3 regions of the Methylobacterium sp. CM6244 genome follow, and region 1 is predicted to be linked to each of the others. Evidence: predicted binding sites of a transcription regulator. Region 1 holds the regulator's gene; each other region holds the start of a gene.
The links. The regulator LexA, encoded in region 1, represses DNA repair genes until DNA is damaged. The targets are predictions, from matches to a motif close to TGTTCNNNNTGTGTTCNG.
Positions count from the first base shown of each region.

Region 2: a site for LexA is predicted at 1,103-1,120, ahead of dinB (DNA polymerase IV). Genes of this name have one in related genera too.
Region 3: a site for LexA is predicted at 2,413-2,430, ahead of uvrA (excinuclease ABC subunit UvrA). Genes of this name have one in related genera too.

Region 1 is NZ_CM139247.1:2,392,392-2,400,133, forward strand. Features, by position in the region: gene gltX (glutamate--tRNA ligase) at 1-1,298, opposite strand, end outside; gene ACYQML_RS11070 (ComEC/Rec2 family competence protein) at 1,477-3,747, shown strand; gene lexA (transcriptional repressor LexA) at 3,741-4,478, opposite strand; gene ACYQML_RS11080 (GntR family transcriptional regulator) at 4,845-5,537, opposite strand; gene oxc (oxalyl-CoA decarboxylase) at 6,325-7,742, shown strand, end outside.
Region 2 is NZ_CM139247.1:3,663,429-3,671,170, forward strand. Features, by position in the region: gene dinB (DNA polymerase IV) at 1-1,056, opposite strand, end outside; gene ACYQML_RS17090 (response regulator) at 1,405-1,803, shown strand; gene ACYQML_RS17095 (PAS domain S-box protein) at 2,033-4,981, shown strand; gene ACYQML_RS17100 (response regulator) at 4,932-5,303, shown strand; gene ACYQML_RS17105 (Crp/Fnr family transcriptional regulator) at 5,435-6,178, shown strand; gene ACYQML_RS17110 (sensor histidine kinase) at 6,219-6,920, shown strand; gene ACYQML_RS17115 (hypothetical protein) at 7,017-7,226, opposite strand; gene ACYQML_RS17120 (DUF2252 domain-containing protein) at 7,301-7,742, opposite strand, start outside.
Region 3 is NZ_CM139247.1:4,452,094-4,459,835, reverse strand. Features, by position in the region: gene uvrA (excinuclease ABC subunit UvrA) at 1-2,239, opposite strand, end outside; gene ACYQML_RS20890 (PAS domain S-box protein) at 2,624-4,507, opposite strand; gene ACYQML_RS20885 (Crp/Fnr family transcriptional regulator) at 4,785-5,585, opposite strand; gene ACYQML_RS20880 (hypothetical protein) at 5,865-6,110, opposite strand; gene ACYQML_RS20875 (hypothetical protein) at 6,349-6,555, shown strand; gene ACYQML_RS20870 (hypothetical protein) at 6,771-7,742, opposite strand, start outside.

The sequences.
Region 1 (7,742 bases):
CCGAGCTTGAGTGCGTTCTCCTCCGCGAACCGGCGCACTGCGCCTTCCGTCGAGGCCGCGTTCCATTCCGGCAGGTCGGCGAGAGCCGGCAAGATCGCGGCGAGGCGCTGGCGGGCCTCTTCGCTCAGCAGCGTCTTCGCTTTGTCATCGAGATTGAGCGGCCGGGAGGCGGTGAGGTAATAGGCGCTGTCGAGAAGCTCGACCAGGGTCTTGGCGCGTTCCTTCAGGCCGGGCATCGCCGCCCGCAGCTTGTCACGAAGCTCGTGGGACAGGGTCGTGGGCAATCCGCGATCGGCGGCGAGGGCCGGCAGGATCGTCTCGATCGCATCGATCAGCACGGCATCCTCCGCGCCGCGGATGTAGAGCCCATTGAGGTTCTCGAGCTTGGCGAAGTCGAAACGGGCAGCGGAGCGTCCGATCGACTTGAGATCGAAGGCAGCGATCATTTCCTCCGTCGAGAACACCTCCTGGTCGCCATGGCTCCAGCCGAGGCGGACGAGGTAGTTGCGCAAGGCGGCGGGCAGGTAGCCGAGGTCGCGATAAGCATCGACCCCGAGCGCGCCGTGGCGCTTCGAGAGCTTGGCGCCGTCAGCACCGTGGATGAGCGGGATATGGGCCATGATGGGCGCGGACCAACCGAGCGCATCATAGATCTGGCCCTGCCGTGCGGCGTTCGTGAGGTGGTCGTCGCCACGGATCACATGGGTGACGCCCATGTCGTGATCGTCGACGACGACCGCGAGCATGTAGGTCGGATTGCCGTCGGAACGGAGCAGGACGAGGTCGTCGAGATCCTTGTTGGCCCAGGTCACGCGGCCCTGAACCTGATCCTCCACCGCCGTCTCGCCCTCGGATGGGGCGCGCAGGCGGATGACCGGCTTCACGCCCGCCGGTGCCTCCGAAGGATCGCGGTCGCGCCAACGCCCGTCATAGCGCATGGGACGTCCCTCGGCCCGCGCGGCTTCGCGCATGGCGGTGAGTTCGTCCGGCGTCGCGTAGCAATGATAGGCGTTGCCCGAAGCGAGCAGGCTTTCCGCTACCTCGCGGTGCCGCGCGGCGCGGGCGAACTGGTAGACGACGTCCCCATCCCAATCGAGCCCGAGCCAGCGGAGCCCGTCGAGAATCGCATCGATGGCGCCCTGGGTCGAGCGCTCCCGATCGGTATCCTCGATGCGCAGCAGCATTCTGCCGCCGAAATGACGGGCATAAAGCCAGTTGAAGAGCGCCGTGCGCGCTCCCCCGATATGCAGGTACCCCGTAGGGGAGGGGGCAAAGCGCGTAACGACGGGTGACGACATCGGGCGGTTAAACTTGTGCGTGAAATGAGAGGGCGGATCGACCGGCCCGGATCGGCGCATGTAGCATGCGTTTTCGATGACGTTAAGAAAGCGTGGCGCCGAGTCGCGAAACGGGGACGATTTCGCGCGGGCGGCATCTCTCGCGCTTCGTGAGCCGTGAGGAGAGACGCAGCCGGAGATGGCGCAGGCCAGTGCGCGAGCCACGGGTGCGACGGGTGCCGCCTTGGCCTCGTCACGCTCACCCGCGATCCTGATCGGCGCGATTAGACGCTGGATCGTCGACGGGCTGGTTCAGGAATCCGAACAGAGGCGCCTGTTTCCCTGGCTTGCCGTCACGTTCGGTTTTGGCATCCTCGTCTGTTTCACCGCCACGGATGGTCAGCCTGCGCTGGCAGCACCCCTCCTCGTCGCGTCCGCACTCTCTGCCCTCGCACTTCGCCTCGGTTCGAGGCCCGTGGCCTTGGCATTGGTTCTCGGACTTGCCGTAGCCTTCCTGGGTTTCGCGGCCGCCACCCTGAGGATGCAGGTCGTAGCGGCACCCGTCCTGGCCCGGACGACGATTGCCCCGCTCACCGGATTGGTCGAAGCCCTCGACGAACGGGAAGTCGGCGCCCGCCTGATCGTTCTCGTGGAGAGTTTCGCCAACCTCCCGCCGGATCGCCGGCCCACGCGGGTCCGCGTTTCCTACAAGAAGGCCCTTGCGCTGAAGCCCGGCGATTTCATTTCGGCGACGGCACGGCTCCTGCCGCCGCCCGACGCGGCCCGCCCCGGCGGATATGATTTCGCCCGGGATGCCTATTTTCGCGGGATCGGTGCCGTCGGTTCCCTGGTAGGCAAGATCGACGTCAAGCATCCGCCCAGGCCTTTGCCCCGCTCGGTAGCGCTGGCAGCCGCCGTAGACGACGCCCGCAACGCGCTGACCCGGCGCATCACCGACGCCAATGGCGGGCAGGCCGGCGCGGTGGCCGCCGCCCTCGTAACGGGCAAGCGCGGCCTCATCAATGCCGAGACCAACGAGGTTCTGCGTGCGGCGGGAATTCACCACGTCGTCTCGATTTCCGGCCTCCACATGGTGCTCGCAGCCGGCGTCGTGTTCTGGCTCGTCCGCGCGCTGCTCGCCCTCATTCCGGGGCTCGCCCTGGTTTGGCCGATCAAGAAGATCGCCGCCGGCTTCGCCATGGTGGGTGTCACGGCCTATTGCGTCTTCTCGGGCTGGGATATCGCTGCCGAACGCTCGCTCATCATGACGTTGGTGATGCTCGGCGCGATCCTGGTAGATCGCCCGGCTTTGAGCATGCGAAACCTCGCGCTCGCTGCCCTCATCGCCCTCGCGCGCGAGCCGGACGGGATTCTCGGCCCGAGCTTTCAGATGTCGTTCGGCGCGGTTGCGGGCCTCATCGCTTGCGCCGGTGCGCTCAATCGCTGGATGCCGCCACGCGAAGGTGCGGGCCTCTTGGCCCGAACCTGGCGGTTTCTGGCTGTCGCGGTCCTTGGCACGCTGGCGACGACCTTGATCGCCCAGATCGCCACGGCGCCCTTCGCGACCTATCATTTCCAGACCGTCCAGCCCTTCGGCATCGTCGGCAATGCCCTGACCTTGCCCCTCGTCTCCCTGGCGGTGATGCCGGCGGCGGTTCTTGGGATCCTCGCCTATCCCTTCGCACTGGACCAGCCGGTCTGGTGGGCGATGGGGCTCGCCGTACGCGGGATGCTCACGATCTCCGGCTGGATCAGCGGGTTCGGACACGCCACGCTCGTCGTCCCGGCCTATGGCAGCACGGCACTCTGCCTGCTTGCTCTCGCTCTGCTCCTGCTGACACTTCCCGTCTCGAGCTTACGCTGGATCGGCCTTGCTCCGGCCGCTCTCGGTGTCGTGCTCGCTACCATGCCGCCGCGTTACGACGTCTACATCGACCGTGAGGGTGGCGGTGCAGCCTTCCGCGACGGGGACGGCCGATTGAGCATTCTCGGCAGCCCGCCGGCCTTCGTCCTCGAACAATGGCTCAAGGCGGATGGCGATTCGCGGAAAGTCGCCGCCGTCGCAGCCTCGCCGAGAAGCCGATGCGATACCGTCGGATGCGTCGTCGAGTTAGGACCGGGTCGGATCGTCGCCCTCGTCAAGGACAAGCGGGCCTTCGCGGAGGATTGCGAACGGGCGAGTGTGATCATCGCCCGCCGTGACGCTCCCAAAGACTGCCGGGCCGGCTTCGTCATCGATCGCGCATACCTAGCCCTACGCGGCGCCACCGCCATCCGTTTCGGCCCTGAAGGACCGCAGGTCACGTCCGCCCACCAACCTCATTCTCGTCCGCCATGGCGGCGGGCGGTCGCTGTCGTCACGCCGTCCCCTTCGCCTCCGAAGGAATCGGGACCAAGTCCGAAACCCATAGAACCCGAGGGCGACGACGGCGATCCGTCATCCGAAACGCAGTCGGACGGGCTTCAGTAACGACGGACCAGGCTGACGAGCCGCCCCTGGATCTGAACACGATCCGGACCCAGAACCCTCGTCTCGTAGGCTGGGTTTGCCGCTTCCAGAGCGATGGAGGAACCGCGGCGACGCAGGCGCTTCAATGTGGCCTCTTCATCGTCAATGAGGGCAACGATGATGTCGCCCGTATTCGCAGTGTCCTGCTTCTTGATCACGACAAGATCACCATCGAGGATACCCGCTTCGATCATCGAATCGCCACGGACCTCCAGCGCGTAATGTTCGCCGCCGGCCAGGAAGTCCGGTGATAGCGTCACGGAATGGCTCTGGTTCTGTATGGCGGAGATCGGCGTGCCGGCCGCGATCCGTCCCATGACCGGGATTGTGATCGACCTTCCGCTCTCGTCCTGGGCCTGGGTCGTTGGCTGGCGCAGGGACGGCATCGCCTTGGACCGACCGCCTTCGACGACGCTCGGCGTGAAGCGGCGAACTTCACCGGCGGGAGCGGGCTTCGACGCCGGTGCACCGGTCAGGCTCTCAGGCATCCGGATCACTTCGATCGCCCTGGCGCGATTCGGCAAACGACGCAGAAATCCGCGCTCTTCGAGGGCCGTGATCAACCGGTGGATCCCCGACTTCGATTTGAGATCGAGGGCGTCCTTCATCTCGTCGAAGGAGGGCGGGACACCACTCTCCTGCATCCGTTGTTGGATGAATTGGAGAAGATCCAGCTGCTTACGCGTCAACATACAGATCACTCTTCCACTGAAGCCAATGGCCGCGACTAACGCCGCTGAAACAAAACACGAACACGGTAGACGTTCCGCAAGTGTTCTGCAAGGGTTCCGTTAACCCGGTGGTAGAGTTTGTTCCTGAGGTGCAATGTTCCGCTCAAGCGGCCTTACCGCGGGCCGGCTTGGCGTCCGCCGGTATCACCCGCCGGGCCCTTCAATCATCCGAAGGGGCTTCGTGCCGCGGGGGCTTACCCCGCCACTGTATGGCGGGCCTTCGCGGTGTCCGGCGGAGCCGCGCGCCCAGTCCCCGCCGATGACTTAGTCGGTCACCGACGGCCGGGGAGCCATGCGATATGGCGGGTACTCTGGCGGCAGCGTCGATCAGTCGAGATAGTCACCATATTTCTCGACATGGCTGGCGAGGCCGAGGCCGTGCTCGCGCACGAGGCGTTCCGCCAGATCTGCATCGCGCGCTTCCAATGCCTTGATGATCGCCACGTGTTCCTTGATCGAGTTGGCCGCGCGTTCCCCCTGACGCAGCGCGGTGTTGCGAATACCGCGGACATGCATCAGCAGGTTGCTGGTGATGTCTTTGATCACGTCGCACTGGCCGAGCGAAATGATCTTCTGGTGGAAGCGAATGTTGGCTTCCGAATACTCGTCGAGATGATCCGACGGGCGTCCTTCATAGAATTCTGGAAAGTGCTCACGCAGGCAGAGAAGTTGTTCGTCGGTGGCACGCTCGCAGGCGAGGCGCGCAGCCATGCTCTCCAAGGCAGACCAAGCCTGGATCATGCTGACAATTTCTTTCTTCGACTTCTTGATGACGAAGACACCGCGACGGGCCTCGAACCGCACGAAGCCTTCCTGCTCCAATACCGTCAGCGCTTCGCGCACAGGGGTGCGGCTCACGCCAAGGTTCAAGGACAGCTTTCGCTCATCCAGGCGAACCTCTTCACGCTGATTATAAATGTTCATGTTCGTGATTGCTTCTTTGAGCGCGTCATAAGCCAATGCACGCAAGCTTGAAGTCGCAACGATAGGCTTTACTTGAAATGTGTCGGATTTAACCATTTTTCATGCCACCTAGAATAATTTAAACTCGCACACGCGGGCGAGCACACTTGGTGTGAAGCATGCCAAACTCGCGTTTGAAATACAAGGAATGCCTCGGCCCGCTCAAAGCTCTTAACATAAGCTGAGTGGCGCTTTCCTCGCTACGGTTCGAAGAGCAGACTTCCGATTACCATGAAGGAAGGAGTTGTATTCTTCCCGTGTCGACCGGCCATGCGAAGCCTCGCGTTCGAGCGATCCGATGCTGATCGGCACAATCGTGCAAATCCGTTTGACAGTTGGTATTTGGTATGCCACCAATTGCCTATCGGGTCGGAGGGCTTACAGCAGTTTTCGACTGCTAGATCGGGTCAAAGCGTCTTCTCTGTTCGAGGCAGGCGCGGGATCGCCAGCCGGCGAACGCCGCTCGACTGGCGATAGGCATTATAAAACATGGCGATTTGGTTGTGTCCACCATCGACCCCATCAAGTCACCGCAAAGATTAAGCTGCGCGGAATACCCAAAGAGATCATAAATTTTTGGATTCCCGTTGAAGAAAATCCACGCCCCGTCGAGGGAGAATGAAACGTCACGCTGGCCGACTTCACTGCAACGCCAACTCCAAAGTCACTGCCAGGACGTCGATTTAACGTCGAGGAATCCCGCGGTCTCCGAAGCCGCATCACAATCGGGTTTGCGCTGCACGAGAGAACCAAATCCCGCAGCGGAAAAGTTCACGTCATCGGTTCGCCGACTTTGCGGACCGCCAATCAAAATAAAACGTCAAAGAACCAGGGAGAGAACACGATGTCAGCTTTGGCCCAGAGAATCGATGTCGACGTTTCGGCCGAGCCGGAACTCACCGATGGCTTCCACCTCGTCATCGACGCGCTGAAGCTCAATGACATCAACACGATCTACGGCGTGCCCGGCATTCCGATCACCGATCTCGGTCGCCTCGCCCAGGCCGCAGGAATGCGGGTCATCTCCTTTCGCCATGAGCAGCACGCCGGCAACGCCGCCGCCATCGCGGGCTTCCTGACGAAGAAGCCCGGCATCTGCCTCACGGTTTCCGCGCCTGGCTTCCTCAACGGCCTCACGGCCCTGGCCAACGCCACGACTAACTGCTTCCCGATGATCCTTATTTCCGGCTCGTCGGAGCGCGAGATCGTCGATCTCCAGCAGGGCGATTACGAGGAGATGGACCAGCTCGCCATCGCTAAGCCCCTGTGCAAGGCCGCCTTCCGCGTTCTTCACGCCGCCGACATCGGCATTGCCGTCGCGCGGGCCATCCGGGCCGCAGTTTCGGGCCGCCCCGGCGGCGTCTATCTCGATCTACCTGCCAAGCTTTTCTCTCAGGTGATGGAGGCCGATGCCGGCGCCAAGTCGCTGGTCAAGGTCATCGATGCGGCCCCGGCCCAGCTGCCGGCCCCCTCCGCGATCAAGCGCGCACTCGATGTCCTGAAGAGCGCCAAACGCCCCCTCATCGTGCTCGGCAAGGGCGCGGCCTATGCGCAGGCCGACGACGAGGTTCGGGCTCTCGTGGAAACCAGCGGCATCCCCTACGTGCCCATGAGCATGGCCAAGGGCCTCCTGCCCGACACCCATCCGCAATCGGCGGGTGCTGCCCGTTCGCTCGTCCTCAAGGAGGCCGATGTCGTCCTGCTGGTGGGCGCGCGCCTCAACTGGCTGCTCTCCCACGGCAAGGGCAAGACCTGGGGCGCGCCCGGCTCGAAGAAGTTCATCCAGATCGACATCGAGCCGAAAGAGATGGACTCCAATGTCGAGATCGTGGCGCCCGTCGTCGGCGATATCGGCTCCTGTGTCACCGCGCTTCTCGACGGGATGAAGGGCGATTGGCAGGCCCCGCCGGCATCCTGGACCGATGCCATCTCTGCCAAGAAGGAAGAGAACCTCGCCAAGATGGCGTCGAAGCTCCGCAAGAATTCGACGCCGATGGATTTCCACGGCGCACTCGGCGCGCTGAAGACCATCATCGCCGAACGTCCGGACGCCATCCTCGTCAACGAGGGGGCCAACACCCTCGATCTCGCCCGTGGCATCATCGACATGTATCAGCCGCGCAAGCGCCTCGATGTCGGCACCTGGGGCATCATGGGCATCGGCATGGGCTTCGCCATCGCCGCCGCTGTCGAGACCGGTAAGCCCGTCCTCGCGGTGGAGGGCGACAGCGCCTTCGGCTTCTCCGGCATGGAGGTGGAGAC
Region 2 (7,742 bases), 1.3 Mb from region 1:
CTCGCCCTGCTGCAGGCCCGACAGGGAGACGCCGAGCAGGCGAACGCTGCGGCGGAGCGGGAACACCGTGCGCAGCAATCCCAGCGCCGTGTGCATCATCGTATCGCGGCCGGCGACCGGGGCCTCGAAGGACTGCGCCCGAGTGATCTGGACGAAATCCGAGAATTTCACCTTCAGCGTGACGGTGCGGCCGGCGACGCCCTTGGCGCTGCAGGACGCCCAGACCTTGTCGATGAGCGGCGCCAGTCGCGCCTCCATGGCATCGAACTCGGTGAGGTCCTCCGAGAAGGTGGTCTCCGCCCCCACCGACTTCCGAATCCGATGGGCACGCACCTGCCGCTCGTCGATGCCGCGCGCCACCGAATGATAGTAGGCCGCCGAGCTCCCGAAGGCCGCCTGCAGCTCTTCCAGCGAGCGGGCCTTCAGATCGCGGCCGGTGAGGATGCCGAGCCGCTTCATCTTCGCCTCGGTGACGGGGCCGACGCCGTGGAACCGGCCGATGGCCAGATCCTCGACGAAGCCAGGGCCCATCACGGGCGTGATCACGAACAGCGCGTCGGGTTTGCGGAAGTCCGAGGCGACCTTGGCGAGGAACTTGTTGTAGGAGACGCCGGCCGAGGCCACGAGGCCGGTCCGCGCGAGGATCTCGGCCCGGATCGCCCGCGCCACTTCGGTGGCGGTGGCCAGCCCCTGCAGATTCTCGGTGACGTCGAGATAGGCCTCGTCGAGGGCCACCGGTTCGATGATCGCAGTATGCTGGGCAAAGACCGCGCGGATCTCTTCGGAGATCGCCCGATAGACCTCGAAGCGCGGCTTGACGAAGACGAGGTCGGGGCACAGGCGCCGGGCCGTGACGGAGGGCATGGCCGAGCGCACGCCGAAGGCTCGCGCCTCATAGCTGGCGGCCGCCACCACGCCGCGCTCGCGCGACCCGCCGACCGCCAGGGGCCGCCCTCGTAGAGCCGGATCGTCGCGCTGCTCGACGGATGCGTAGAACGCATCCATGTCGATATGGATGATCTTGCGGACGGGGGCAGTGTCGGCAGGGCTCGACATCGGATCGGGCTGTCACATCGGTGCACGGGGCAGCAGGCAGGCAACGCGTTCGGCCTTTGTTCCTCGCGATTTTCAGCCCTCGGGTCAACCGGCGACGAGGATCCGGCTTTTGCCGGCGAGCCATCGAACCGAACCGCTTTCAAGACGCATGACGTGTTTCGTCCGCCCGCAGGGTCCGCTCCCACGCAGGAGCGCATCGTTATAAACGGGATGATCCGGCCGGTGGGCTGAGTAATCGCCCTCCGCCTGACTGGTTCGACGCATAAGCAATCTACGTGATGGAAGAAGATGACGTTGACGGCATCATGGTTCCATCCGTTTCACTACGGGGGGAAGGGAGTAGACATGATGCCGAAGCGGACGCTCTGCAGCCGGCGTATCCTAGTGGTGGAGGACGAGTACTTCCTGGCCGACGAACTGTCGCGCGGTTTGTCCGATGCCGGCGCCGAGGTGCTCGGTCCCATCGCCACCCTCGAGGGTGCCCTCGCCCTCCTCAAAGGCCCGATGCCGCCCGACGCCGCCATCCTGGACGTGAATCTCGGGGGTGACGAGGTTTACCCGGTGGCCGACGCCCTCCGTGCCCTCGACGTACCGTTCCTGTTCACCACCGGCTACGATCTGGCGACGATCCCGAACCGATACGCATCCGCTCGGCGGCTGGAGAAACCGGTGAGCAATGCGGCCGTCTTTCGGGAGCTCGACCTCATCCTCGGCGACCGGGCATCCCGGACGGACGCGGACGGATAGGGCGTGCACCGCCGGCTCGTCCCCTCGACGTCGATCGGTCCGTCTCGAGCGAAAGCGGCACCTTGGAGATTGGACCAATGCGTATTCGGCGTTCGGCACAAGTTTAAATTGATTCAGCGCGCCCTATCGCGGAAAGATTGATGACATTCGCGCTGGAGAGCGAAATTGAGTACGCTGGCGGTGTTCCTGGCTGCTTCGACCTCGAACGAACGACGAGCACCCAAGAGAGATGACCCTCACGGAGTCACCGGATGCGCTGGCCGGCCTCGAAGAGGTCCTGATCACCGACGCGTTGCTGAGGCGTCCCGTACGGCCTCCCGACTACGAGGCGGAAGCTCATGCGCTGGCCGAACTGGCCCAGGCGCTGGCCGTCCGGCCGGACACGGTCCTGCAGCGTCTGGCGGATCTCGTCGTCGAGATGGGCATGGCCGAGTCGGCCGGCATCAGCATTCTCGGGTCGGGAGAGCCGACGAAAACCTTCCACTGGCCGGCAATCGCAGGACCATGGGCCGCCCATATGGGCGGCTCGATCTCCTTCGACGAGAGCCCCTGCGGACTCGTGGTGAGCCGCAATATTCCCCTGCTGCTTTCCCGCCCCCATACCCGCTTCCCGGCCGCCCGTGTCGAGCCGCTGATCCGGGAACTCCTGCTGGTGCCGTTCCGTGCCTGCGATGAGCCGGTCGGTACGCTCTGGGCCGGCATGCATGACCCCGATCGCGGCTTCGACGGCGAGGATCTCAGGCTCCTCACTCGGCTGACGCACTTCGCCTCCGCCGCTTACGCCATGACCGGCGCCCTCAATGAGGCACGGGCCGGCAGGAGCGAACTGGAGCAGCGGGTCATGGACCGTACCCGCGCCCTGACGGAAGCCCATGACGCACTACGCAAAACCGAAGCGTGGCATCGTGCCGAACTGGAACGGGAGGTGAGGGAGCACACGGCCGAGCTGAAGCTGAGCCGTGACCTGCTGCAGGCTACGCTGGACAGTTCCATGGACATGATCCAGGTCTTCGAGGCTGTCCGGGACGCTTCGGGCGAGATCGTCGATTTCCGCTGGCGGTTGAACAACCACACGTCGGAACGGCACCTCGGCGAGGTGAGGGGACAAAGCCTCCTCGAACGCAGTCCAGGCGTGGTTCAGGAAGGGACCTTCGAGGCTTTTCGGCAGGTCGTGCAGACAGGCCGGTCCTCGGTCGCCGAACGCCGCTACGCACACGAGCGGGGAGACGGCTGGCTCTACCAATCGGTGGTGAAACTCGGCGACGGCGTCGCGACCACTGCCAAGGAGATCACCGCCTGGAAGGCGGCTCAGGAGGAGATCCTGCGTCTGCAAGACGAGGTCGCGCAAACGAAACTGGAGGAGAGCGAGGCGATGTACCGCCATCTGTTCAACTCCATCGACGAGGGCTTCTGCATCGTCGAGATGATCTTCGACGACCGGCAGCGTCCGGTCGATTACCGGTTCCTCTCCGTCAATCCTGCATTCGGTCACCAGACCGGGCTCGGCGACGCCGTCGGCCGGACGATGCGGGAGTTGCTCCCCGGGCTCGAGGCGAACTGGTTCGAGACGTTCGGCCGGATCGCCCTGAACGGCGTGGCGGAACGGTTCGAACGCCGGTCGAGCGCCATCGGGCGCTGGTACGACGTCTATGCCTTTCGCGTCGGCACCACCGAACAGCAGCGGGTCGCCATCCTGTTCAAGGACATCCAACCTCGCAAGCGCACCGAGGCGGCCCTGCGGGAGAGCGAGGAGCGCTTCCGTGCCTTCGTCACCGCCAGTTCGGACGTCGTCTACCGGATGAGCCCGGACTGGTCCGAGCTGCAACGGCTGGAGGGACGCGCCTTCCGGAGCGCCACGGACCAGCCGAACAAGACCTGGCTCGACCGCTACATCCGCCCCGGCGACCAAGCGGAGGTCCGCGCCGCCATCGACCGGGCAATCGCGACGCGATCAATCTTCGAGCTGGAACATGCGGTGATCCGCAGCGACGGGTCGCTCGGCTGGAGCCTGTCCCGTGCCGTGCCGACGCTCACGGAGTGGGGCGAGATCAAGGAATGGCTGGGAACGGCCAGCGATGTGACGGCGCGCAGGAAAGCCGAGACGGCGTTGCGCGAGAGCGAGGAGCGCCTCAGCCAATTCGGCGAAGCCTCTTCCAACGTGCTCTGGATGCGCGACGCCTCGACCTTCCAGTGGGTCTATCTCACGCCTGCCTTCGAGACGATCTACGGTCTCGACCGTGCGACGGCAGTCGCCGGCGACCACATGACCAGCTGGGTCGAGCTGATCGTGCCGGAAGACCGCGAGCGTGCGGTCGAGAGCCTGCAACGGGTCCGGACGGGCGAGAGCGTCACCTTCGAGTATCGCGTCAGGCGGCCCAGTGACGGCGGCATCCGCTGGCTGCGGGACACCGATTTTCCCATGCGCGACGCGGCCGGTGCCGTATGCTGGATCGGCGGCGTCGGCCGGGACATCACCGAGGAGAAGGAGACGGCCGAGCATATGAGCGTGCTCGTGGCGGAGCTGCAGCACCGCACCCGCAATCTCATGGGCGTGGTGCGCGCCACCGTCGACAAGACCCTGCGCAACAGCACGGATCTCGCCGATTTCCGGGCGCGCTACGGCCCGCGCCTGGCGGCCCTCGCCCGTGTGCAGGGATTACTGTCCCGCCTCGCCGAGGGTGAGAGAGTCAGTTTCGACGAGTTGATCCGGAGCGAAGTGGCCGCGCTCGACGGCGGGGCCTCCCGCGTCAGCATGATCGGGCCGGCGGCGATCGCGCTGCGCTCCTCGACGGTCCAGATCTTCGCCCTGGCCCTGCACGAACTGGCGACGAATGCGCTGAAATACGGGGCGCTCGCGCAGCGGCAGGCACGCCTCGAAATTCGCTGGCACGTGGAGTATCCCAGACCGGAAGATGGCCCATGGCTGCATGTGGACTGGCGTGAGCACGGCGTGCGGATGCCATCGCGGGATGATCAGCCGCAGGGAGGCGGCTCCGGCCGCGAACTGATCGAACGGGCATTGCCCTACCAACTCGGGGCCAGAACAACCTACGTGATGGAAGCCGACGGCATTCACTGCACCATTGCACTTCCCGTATCGGAACGCACGATCCGCCAGAAGGACACCGATGCCGCACAGCATATTCCAAGGCCGACGCATCCTCGTCGCGGAGGATGAGTATTTTCTGGCGGACGAGTTGCGGCGCGAATTGCAGGATGCCGGAGCTGAAATGCTGGGCCCGGTCGCCTCCGTGCGGAGCGGCCTCCAGATCCTGGAGGCACGTACGAAGCCGGATGCAGCAAGTCTGGACGTGAATCTCGGGGGCGAGTGCGTCTACCCGCTCGCGGACGTTCTGATCGCCCGATCCGTGCCGTTCGTCTTCACGACGGGCTACGACCAAGGCGTCATCCCGGACGCCTACGCCCATGTTCTCCGCCTGGAAAAGCCGGTCGAGCCCGAAACGGTGCTTGCCGCGATCGAGACGCTCTTCAAGGCTTGACGGCGGCACCCGTGCAAGGTCTTGCTTTCATTTCCAGGGGGGTCAATGAGAAGCTCCCCGAAAACTTAACACAAGTAAATTATTGTGTGTGGGCAATTCTCTATTCGTGCTCTGCGCACGACGAGGAAAGCATGCCGCAACATCTCCTTCGCAAGCTTGAGCACTTCACCAAGCTCTCGCATGACGACCGGCAGGCCTTGGAAATCGCGGCCAGCAAGCAGCGGATTTTTGCAAAACACTCCGATATCATCAGCGAAGGTGACGATCCTCATCACGTCAACCTGATCTTGGAAGGGTGGGCCTGTCGCTACAAGCAGCTCGACGATGGCCGGCGTCAGATCATCTCCTTCTTCGTGCCCGGCGATCTCTGCGACAGCCACGTCTATCTCTTGCGCGAGATGGACCATTCCATCGTTGCCCTCACCCCCGTCAAACTGGCGGAGATCTCGCGCGCCGCGCTGGAACAGATCGCCAACGACAATGTGCGGCTCACCAAGGCACTCTGGTGGGACACCCTGGTGACGGTCGCGGTCCAGCGCGAATGGACGGTCAATCTCGGCCAGCGCACGGCCTTCGAGCGCGTCGGTCATCTCCTCTGCGAACTCTTCCTGCGCTTGCAGAGCGTCGGCCTGACGGAGGGCACCACCTGTGACCTGCCGCTGACGCAGGTGGAACTGGCGGATGCGCTCGGGCTCTCGAACGTGCACATCAACCGCACGCTGCAGGAATTGCGACGCGCCGGCCTGATCGTGCTGAAGGGTGGGCGCCTGACCATTCCCGACTTTCTTGCCCTGCAGAGGGCATCCTTGTTCAATCCGAGTTATCTTCACCTCGACCACGAAGGCCATCATTTCGATGCCAACGGATCGATGTGATCCTGAACCGGTTCTGCCTCAAGCATGCCGTGGAGCTGCGATGACGATGGGATCCAACCCGACGGACACCGAAGAGCAGGTGGTGCTGCTGGCCGAATTGCAGCACCGAGTGCGCAACACGCTGGCGACGATGCGCATGATCGCGCGGCGTTCGGCCGAATTCAGCGAGAGCCTGGAGGATTACACCGCGCATCTCGACGGGCGGTTGGCCGCCATGGCCCGGGTGCAGAACGTCATCATCCAGAACCCCTTGGCCGGGGTCGATCTCGACCGCCTCGTCACTGACGAACTCACCAGCGCGCTCGCCTACCAGGATGGACGCACGCAGGTCGACGGACCGGACCTGCGGCTGCATCTGCGCGCGGCCGAACCCCTCGCGCTCGCGCTGCATGAGCTTTCGACGAACGCCCTCAAGTTCGGGGCCCTGTCCACGCCAGGGGGCGGCCTGGCCGTGACATGGCGGGTCGAGGAGCGGAAAATCGAGGAGCGGGATGGCGGCCCCTACCTCGTGTTCGACTGGGTGGAGCGTGGCGTCCCGCTGGACGAGCGCGAGCCCCGCCGCAAGGGCTTTGGCACGGTGGTTCTGGGCGAGATGCTGGCGCACAACCTGAAGGCCGAGGCGAGCTTCACCTTCACGCCCGACGGCTTGCGCTACCGTATGGCGATGCCCCTCACCAGCCGGACCCTGCAGGGGGACGCCGTCCCCCTTTCGCTCCCCGAGAAGAAGGATGGGCACCCTTAGCAGGGAATCGATGCCGTCTTGACGATGCCTGCCCGGCACCGTCCGGAGGATCGGACCGCGTCCGCTATCAAACCTCCCCGCGGTGACGACGGGTGGTCAGAAGCTGCCGCTCAGGGGCACGGGTGGGGACCGGTCGGCATCCTCGTCCCGCTTGCCCGAATTCAGCATATCGTCCAGCATCGAGAGGAGGTCGAGGAGTTCCAGCTTCCCCTCATGCGATATGTCGGCGGCCTTCACGCGTCGCTGGATCGTGCTTCTGACGCTCGACAATGCCTCATGGTAGCCCTCGGCGCGTTCGGTGCTCATGGTCGGTTCTCTGCTCGGCGACCATGGCGAGATAGGGCAATGGGCCGAGGCGCCCATCCCTCCCGCCTCACCGATCAGAGGCAGGAATCCGGCGCGGCCTCGAGCCTGCCATCAGAAATCGCGGACAGGAACGCCCGGTAATCCGCCTCGTTCTGATCTCCGTAAGCGTGCGCCCAGTCCGCGAAGGCCTCGCGCAGATCCGCGCGGCCATCATGACCGCAATAGCCGGCGATGGCGGCCGCATCACCCGTACGGGCATGCGCCCGAGCGAGGAGGGCGCCGTAGGCGTGGGAGAAGTACAGCAAGGGCTGCCCTGCCATCCTGGCTATGGGAATCTCCCCCTTCATGTTCTTCATCTGGCGGACATAGAACGGCCGGTCGTCGATCGACGTCCAACCGAGCAGGGGGTCTCCCACCGCCTGCAGGAGCTTCTGCCCGTAGATGACGCGCTCGCCCTCGTGGCTCGCATAGGGTTCGGGCATGCCGGTCAGATAGGGCGCATGGGCCGGGCGAACG
Region 3 (7,742 bases), 2.1 Mb from region 1:
AGGCGCCGGTATAGGTCGCCGGGTTAGAGCGCGGCGTGCGCCCGATGGGCGATTGGTCGATGTCGATGACCTTGTCGAGATTCTCCAGCCCGTCGAGACGCTCGAACGGAGCCGGGTGCTCCATCGCGCCGTTGAGGGATTTGGCCACCGCCTTGTAGAGCGTGTCGATGATGAGGGTGGACTTGCCGCCGCCCGAGACGCCCGAGACGCAGGTGAAGGTTCCGAGCGGAATCTCGACGCTCACATCCTTCAGGTTGTTGCCCCGCGCGCCGACGAGGGTGAGCTTGCCCTTCTTCGTCTTGCGCCGGGCTGTGGGCACCCGCACACTCATCTCGCCCGTCAGGTACTTGGCGGTGAGCGAGGCGGGGTTCTTCAGCACCTCCTCGGGGGTGCCCTGCGCGATGATCTGCCCGCCATGGATCCCGGCACCGGGGCCGACATCGACGACGTAATCGGCCTGGAGGATCGCATCCTCGTCGTGTTCGACGACGATGACGGAATTGCCGAGGTCGCGCAGGCGCTTCAGCGTGCCGAGCAAGCGCTCGTTATCGCGCTGGTGCAGGCCGATGGAGGGCTCGTCGAGGACGTAGAGCACCCCCGTCAGCCCGGAGCCGATCTGCGAGGCGAGGCGGATGCGCTGGCTCTCGCCACCCGAGAGCGAGCCCGAGCCGCGCGCCAGGGTGAGGTAGTCGAGGCCGACATCGACCAGGAAGGTCAGACGGTCGCGGATCTCCTTCAGGATGCGGAAGGCGATCTCGTTCTGCTTCGGCGTCAGCTTCTCCGACAGTTCGGAGAACCAGCGATGCGCCTCGCGTACGGAGAGCGCGGTGACGTCGCCGATATCCTGCATCGCGACCTTCACCGCCAAAGCCTCGATCTTGAGGCGCTTGCCGCCGCAGGAGGCGCAAGGGGTCTCGCTCATGAACCGGGCGATGTCCTCGCGCGAGGCGTCGCTCTCGGTCTCCTTGTAGCGCCGCTCCAGGTTCGGGATGACGCCCTCGAACGGCTTGTTCACCTCGTAGGCACGCATGCCGTCGTTATAGGCAAAGCGGATCGACTCGCGGCCGGAGCCGTAGAGGATGACCTTGTGCGCCGTCTCGGGCAAGCCCGACCAGGGCGACGTGGTCTTGAAACCGTAATGCCCCGCCAGGGCGTCCAGGGTCTGGCCGTAGTAGGGCGAGGTCGATTTCGCCCAGGGGCCGACGGCACCGCGCTTGAGGCTGAGCTTGACGTCGGAGATGACCAGTTCGGGGTCGATCCGCATCTCGTGGCCGATGCCGCCGCAGGTCGGGCAGGCGCCGAACGGGTTGTTGAACGAGAACAGGCGCGGCTCGATCTCGGCGATCGTGAACCCCGAGACCGGGCAGGCGAAGCGCGACGAGAAGGTGATGGTCTCGCCCTCGGCCGGATCGGCGAATTCGATCAGCGCGATGCCGTCGGCCAGTTCCAGGGCGGTCTCGAAGGAATCGGCGAGACGCGCGGCGATGTCGGCCCGCACCACGAGCCGGTCCACCACCACGTCGATATCGTGCTTGAGCTTCTTGTCGAGCTTCGGCGCATCGTCGATCGGGTAGTATTCGCCGTCGATGCGAAGACGCTGGAAGCCCTTCTTCTGGAACTCGGCGATCTCCTTGCGGTACTCGCCCTTCCGGCCCCGAACCACGGGGGCGAGGAGATAGAGCCGGCTCTTCTCCGGCAGGGCCAGCACCCGGTCGACCATCTGGCTCACGGTCTGGCTCTCGATCGGCAGGCCGGTGGCGGGCGAGTAGGGGATGCCGACCCGCGCCCAGAGCAGGCGCATGTAATCGTAGATCTCGGTGACGGTCCCCACAGTGGAGCGCGGGTTCTTCGACGTCGTCTTCTGCTCGATGGAGATGGCCGGCGAGAGCCCGTCGATCTGATCGACGTCTGGTTTCGACATCATCTCGAGGAACTGACGGGCATAGGCCGAGAGCGATTCGACGTAGCGGCGCTGGCCTTCCGCATAAATCGTGTCGAAGGCGAGCGACGACTTGCCCGACCCCGAGAGGCCGGTGAAGACCACCAGCTTATCGCGCGGAATCGTGAGATCGATGTTCCTGAGGTTGTGCTCGCGCGCGCCCCGGACGGCGATGACGCGACGGTCGGGGCTACCCTCGAACAGCTTCTCGATCCGCGCCTCGACGCTCTCTTCCTGTGCCTGCGCCGCTTGGCTCTTCAGGCCCCGTGGTGTCTTGGCGGCGGCTTTTGCTTTGGCCATTGGGTCTCTTCGGCGGCAGGACTTGGCGGAAAGGAGGATCGGCGACGACGCGCGGGGATCGTCTCCGGCACGTCATGCGGCGAGGTCGATGACAACGGTCCCGCCACCGGTCGCCATGTCGGGCGCACGGGCCGGGCGGGCAAGACGCACGCCACGCATATCCGCCACCCAGCTAGAACAAAATGCGTACAGCTACAATATCGGCGCTGAATTCCGCGCTCGGGCGGACGCTCGCCAAGCTCTCGCGGCCGAACGCACCATGGAAGTGGGACGCGCTCCTCTGCTGGGGCGGCCCCCGACCGCGATGGGTCGGCGAGCATTTCCAGGCCTTCGTTTGCCGCGCTCCTGCTCGCCGAACCGGCAACCACTTCGGCGCAGAACGCCCTAGACGCTCGTCTGAAACCCGCCGAGGGGCGCGACGACCCGGCAGATCAGCCCATCCGGCTCGTAGGCGAGGGAGACCTCGCCGCCGACGGCGCCGGCGAGCCCGCGTTCGATGAGCCGTGAGCCGAAGCCCTTCCGTGTCGGGGGGTTCACGGGTGGCCCGCCATGCTCGGACCATGTGAGGTGGATCGAGTCGTCGTCTCCCGCCACGACCACCCGCCATTCCACGACGACGCGGCCGTCCGGCCTGGAAAGGGCGCCGTATTTGGCGGCATTGGTGGCGAGTTCGTGCATCATCAGGGCGAGCGACAGGGCCGCCTTGGAGCCGATGACGATCTCGGGCCCCGACAGATCGAACCGCCCCGGCTGCTGGTCGTCGTGAAGGGACAGGGCGCTCTGCAGGATCGTCGAGATGGCGGCGCTCTCGCGCTCTCCGGTCAGCAGGATGTCGTGGGCATTCCCGAGGGCGATCAGGCGCGCGGCCAAGGCATGCTTGGCCGCTTCCACATCGGTGACGTTGCGCAGACTCTGCGAGGCGATCGCCTGAACCATCGCGAGGGTGTTCTTCATGCGGTGGCTGAGTTCGCGGTTGAGAATCCGCTGCTGCTCGTCCGCCTCGATCCGGATCAGGCTGCTCCAGGCCCGTTCCGCCACCTCGCGGACGAAGGCGATCTCGTGCGGCGTCCAGGAGCGCGGCGAGGCCTCCGTCGCATAGAGCACGCCGACGAGGCGACCGCGCTGGAGCAGGGGGACGGAGATCACCGCCTGCACACCCTCCGCGATGTAGAGTTCCGCATCGCTATCGAGGTCGGGGGAGGTCGCGAGATCGTCCACCGCGAGGATCTCGCCGCGCCGCAGGCCGGCGATACTGGCGGGAAATTCCTCGAGCCGCAGGGTCCGGCTCGGAAAAGTCTGTCCGTCCGAGGACCAGGAATGCGCTACCGTCACCAGCCCCGCCGGAAGGTCGACCATGCCGTAGCCGGCCCGCGTCGCCCCAAGGGCGCGGCCCAGGATCTCCGCCGTCATGGCCACGACATCGGCGTTCGAGCGCAATTCGCGCAGGCGGTCGCCCAGGCTGATCAGCGCCTCGCGACGGGCATCCGCGCGTTTCTCCTCGGTGATGTCCTCGATCATCGCCATGGCGTGAACGGCGTCACCCAGGGTCTGGGAGACGAGGTTCACCCTCGCCCAGATGATCCGGCCGTCGCGTCTCCGGTAGCGCTTCTCGAACCGGTCCTGCAGGGTCTCGCCGGTGGCGAGGCGGCGATGCAGGTCGTCGCGCGCATCCGCATCCTCGGCGGGGGTCCATTGGGCGAGGGAGCGACCGACGATCTCGGATTCCGGCGCACCCCAGATCTCGCAGAGCTTGGCGTTGACCCTGAGCGCCAGGACGCTGCGGGGATCGAACTGGACGATCCCGATATTGGCACCCTCGAAGACCGCGCGGAATTGTGCCTCCAACTGGCTTCTGACGGTGACGTCGAGCATCGCGCCGACCATCCGCACCGGCGCGCCCAAAGCATCGCGGACGAGATATCCGCGGTCCAGCACGTCGGCATAGGCCCCGTCTCCCTTGAGGAAACGGTACTGGCAGCTCCACCTGTCCGAGCCTCCGTCGAGGAAGGCATTCAGCCCGGCGGAGACGATGGCGCGGTCATCGGGATGGATGTTGCCGAGCCACCAGTCGGAGCCGGGACCGATATGGGCAGGCCGCCAGCCATAGGACGTCTCGAGCGCCTCGTTCCACAGGATGGCGTCGCGCAGCAGGTCCCAATCCCAGACGACATCGTTGGTCGCCCTGGCCACGAGGCGATAGCGCTCGTCGGTCGACCACCGATCGAGGGAGGCGGCACCATCGCCGATGCCAACGGCACCGTCGGTCATACCACCGGCCGCCGTCCTTACCGGCGAAGGAAGATCGCGACGACTCCCTCGGAGGGGTGGAGGTACATTCGCAGTGGTCATCGGATGCGGGTCTGATTCCGTCGATCGCCATCACATGAAATGCAGTCGGACCTCGCAACGAACAAGTCTCGCCACGAGATTTCGCGAGATCCTCCCCACCCACAGCGTATCGAACTCGGATCGGAGACTTGACCCGGCACCTGTGCCCGGGATCGGAAAGCCTCGTCCCCCCGAGCGGACATCGAGCGATGCCGCCTCAGACAGCCGCTGCCGGGACGGGATCGTCCTGGCTCGGCTGCGTCGGAGGATCGACGAAGAGCATCCGCCCGTCGGCATCGTAGACGGCCCCGAGCACGGTCTCGAAATGGCTCACCACGGCGCCATGGCACTCGCAGGCCGCCTCCTGGATCTTGGCCCGGTCGAGAATGGTGATACGGCCGCGACCCACCTCGATCAGCCCCTGTACCTGCAGGGTGCGCAGGATCCGGGTCAGGTAGGTCCGCTGCACGCCCAGCATGTTGGCCAGGAGTTCGTGGGTCACGGGAAGCGTTTCGGTGCCAATCCTGTCCTGCAGCGTCAGCAGCCAGCGCAGGCATCGCTCCTCGATCGGGTGGAGGGCGTTGCACGCCACGGATTGCAGCACCTGGCCGAGGAGGCAATCGGCGTAACGGGTGAAGAGGTTGCGCAGCGTGGTCGAGCGAAGCTTGGCGTCCTGCAATTTCGCGGCATCGAGCCTGAGGACCGGTCCGCCGATCTGCACCAGGGCCGTACTGAACGCCGGAAGGCTGCCGTGACTGACGACGCCGCCCACGGCGCCCTCCCGGCCGATCGTGGCCGTCTCGGCGCTCCGGCCGTCCCGCATGGAGACGATCAGGTTGATGACCGTCTGATCGCAAGGAAAGGAGATGTACGAGACCCGGGACCCGACGGAGAACAGAACCTCCCCGCGCCGAACGACGGTCGGTTCGAAATAGGGCATGAGAAGCCCGCGATCCTCCCGGGACAGCGCCTTCAGCAGGAGATTGCCTTCGATGAAGGACTCTGTCGACGGGAGCATCTGATGCGCTGTGTTCACCTTCTGTCTCGCGCTTAGCTTATCACCGCCAAGGCGTCTGTCCACTAGTTGACGAAGGTAGCGAAAAATCTTGTCGTCGCGGCGGATTCGAGTGTGGCTCCGCCAGCCTCCGCAGCATCAGGGTCACCCAACCACCCCCACCTCCAAATCCTCCCCACAAGGGGGAGCAGGGCGGGACGGCGCTTCCCGCGAAAAATGTAGAATGCCGTAGCCGTAGGCAAGACGGCGCCTGCGCGCATCACGCTCGGGCGCGGTGTCGGTTCAGCCCTGGCCGGCCTCGTCGCCTTCGCCGATGCAGTCGAGGGCCCGCTCCACGGCGCTGACCGCTTCGCGCAGGTTGCGGACGGTGAGCTCCATCTCCCTGCGGGGACGGCCCATGGCGGCGGCACGGTGGGCGACGCCCTGAAGCAGCTCAAGGGCGGCGAACAGATCGTCGGCGACGGCGACCACATTGGAGATCTGTGGTGCGGCGGCGGGGGGGCGGGAGAAGGGGACCACGTTGCTCATGTTGGACAAGGTGTCGCCCAAGGCCGGCCCGAGCACCAGATCCAAGGAGGCTAAATCCGCGTGATTGCGGCCCCCATGCCCGAAAGCCGTCAAGCGTAGTGAGCGTTTTCGTGGCGCGAGAACATCACTCTGCCCGTAAGCTGAGACGGTTCGTTATCCTTGTGCTTGACGCGAGGGCCAACCCGGCACCACGAAAGACCCGATCGGTCCAACCGGACCAGACTCCCAGGAACTTCCGATGCGTCCCATCCCCGTCCTCTTCGCCGTCGGCCTGCTCTGTGCCCTCGGGGCCTGCAACAGCGCCGACCGCAGCGGCTTCTCGGACAGTTTCAGCACCGAGAATTTCCGCCGCTCCAACGACACCAACGGCACCCAGACCCGCCGCGACGTGAACCGCGCCTACACCGCCCCGTCGATGCCCTCCATCGTCAGCCGCGGCAACTGAGAGCCTGCTCGCGTTGCTCGTCCAAGGCCTTACCTCATCCTGAGGCGCCGCGGAGCGGCCTCGAAGGAGCCCTCCACGGATTACGCGAGCACTGGAGGCCTCCTTCGAGGCCCGCTGATGCGGGCACATCAGGATGAGGAGGTCTGATTGGATGATCGATCCTGGAATGGAAATTCGTCGAAAAATCCAATCGAACAGGCTCCGACACTCGCCCCTCAGTTCTTGGCCAGGGCGTCCGCGAAGGCGATCATGCGGTTGCGGGCATAGGTCGGCAGGCCGGCACTGATCGACGTGCCGGTGTTGAAGGACGAATTGCCCATCAGCACCTGGGCCGGGAGCAGGTTCTTCAGCACCGGCACGCGGGCATATTCCTGCTTGCGGTCGAGGACATCGGCCTTGATCGCCAGCGCCATGTAGGTCGTCACCACCGTCTTGCCGGGGTCGTTCGGCATCGGCTGGAACACGGCGAGGAACTTGCCGAAGCGCAGGATCTGGTTGACCCAGAAGATCGTCTGTTCGAGGCCGCCGGCCACCGGCGTGTCGACGCGCGTGAGCGCCGCGAGCGAGGCCGCTTCGGCCGCCGGCAGGGTCCGCAGCTCGCTCTGGAACGAGACGAACTCGGCGACCTTCTTCGAGGCGCCGTCCTCCAGCTTGTTGGCGAGCTTCACGCCCAGCGGCAGCTTGCCCTCGAGGTCGTAGCGGGATTCGATGCAGGCGGCAGCGCCCTCGCACCAGGCCCGGTCCGGGCGGCGGGCGAAGGCGGCGGCCGGGTCCTTGGTCGGCGTCACCTCGGTGGGGCTCAGGGTCTTGTGCTTGATGACGGGGTCCATCTTGGACACGAAGCCGAGATTGGCGAAGGCCGACAGGTCGATGGACTCCGCGGGCTTGGCCACCACGAACCGCCCCTGCGCCACATAGACCTTCAGGGTCTCGTGCCGCTGCTTCGAGACGCCGTTGAGCGTCACGCTGTAATCGGGCTCGGCATAGGCGGGGTAGGGCGCCAGGGCCGCCTGCTCGGCCGGGCGCAGCTTTCGCCATTCGAGATAGGGCGTCAGGCCGCTCTCGGGGTTCGCCGGATTGTCCCGGTGGTCGGTGAACAGGATCGTGCCCGGCTTGAGGGCAGCAAGGCCCGACGGCTCGATGGCGGGAACCTCCTTGATCCGGTCGGCGGGGACCTGGACCTTCAT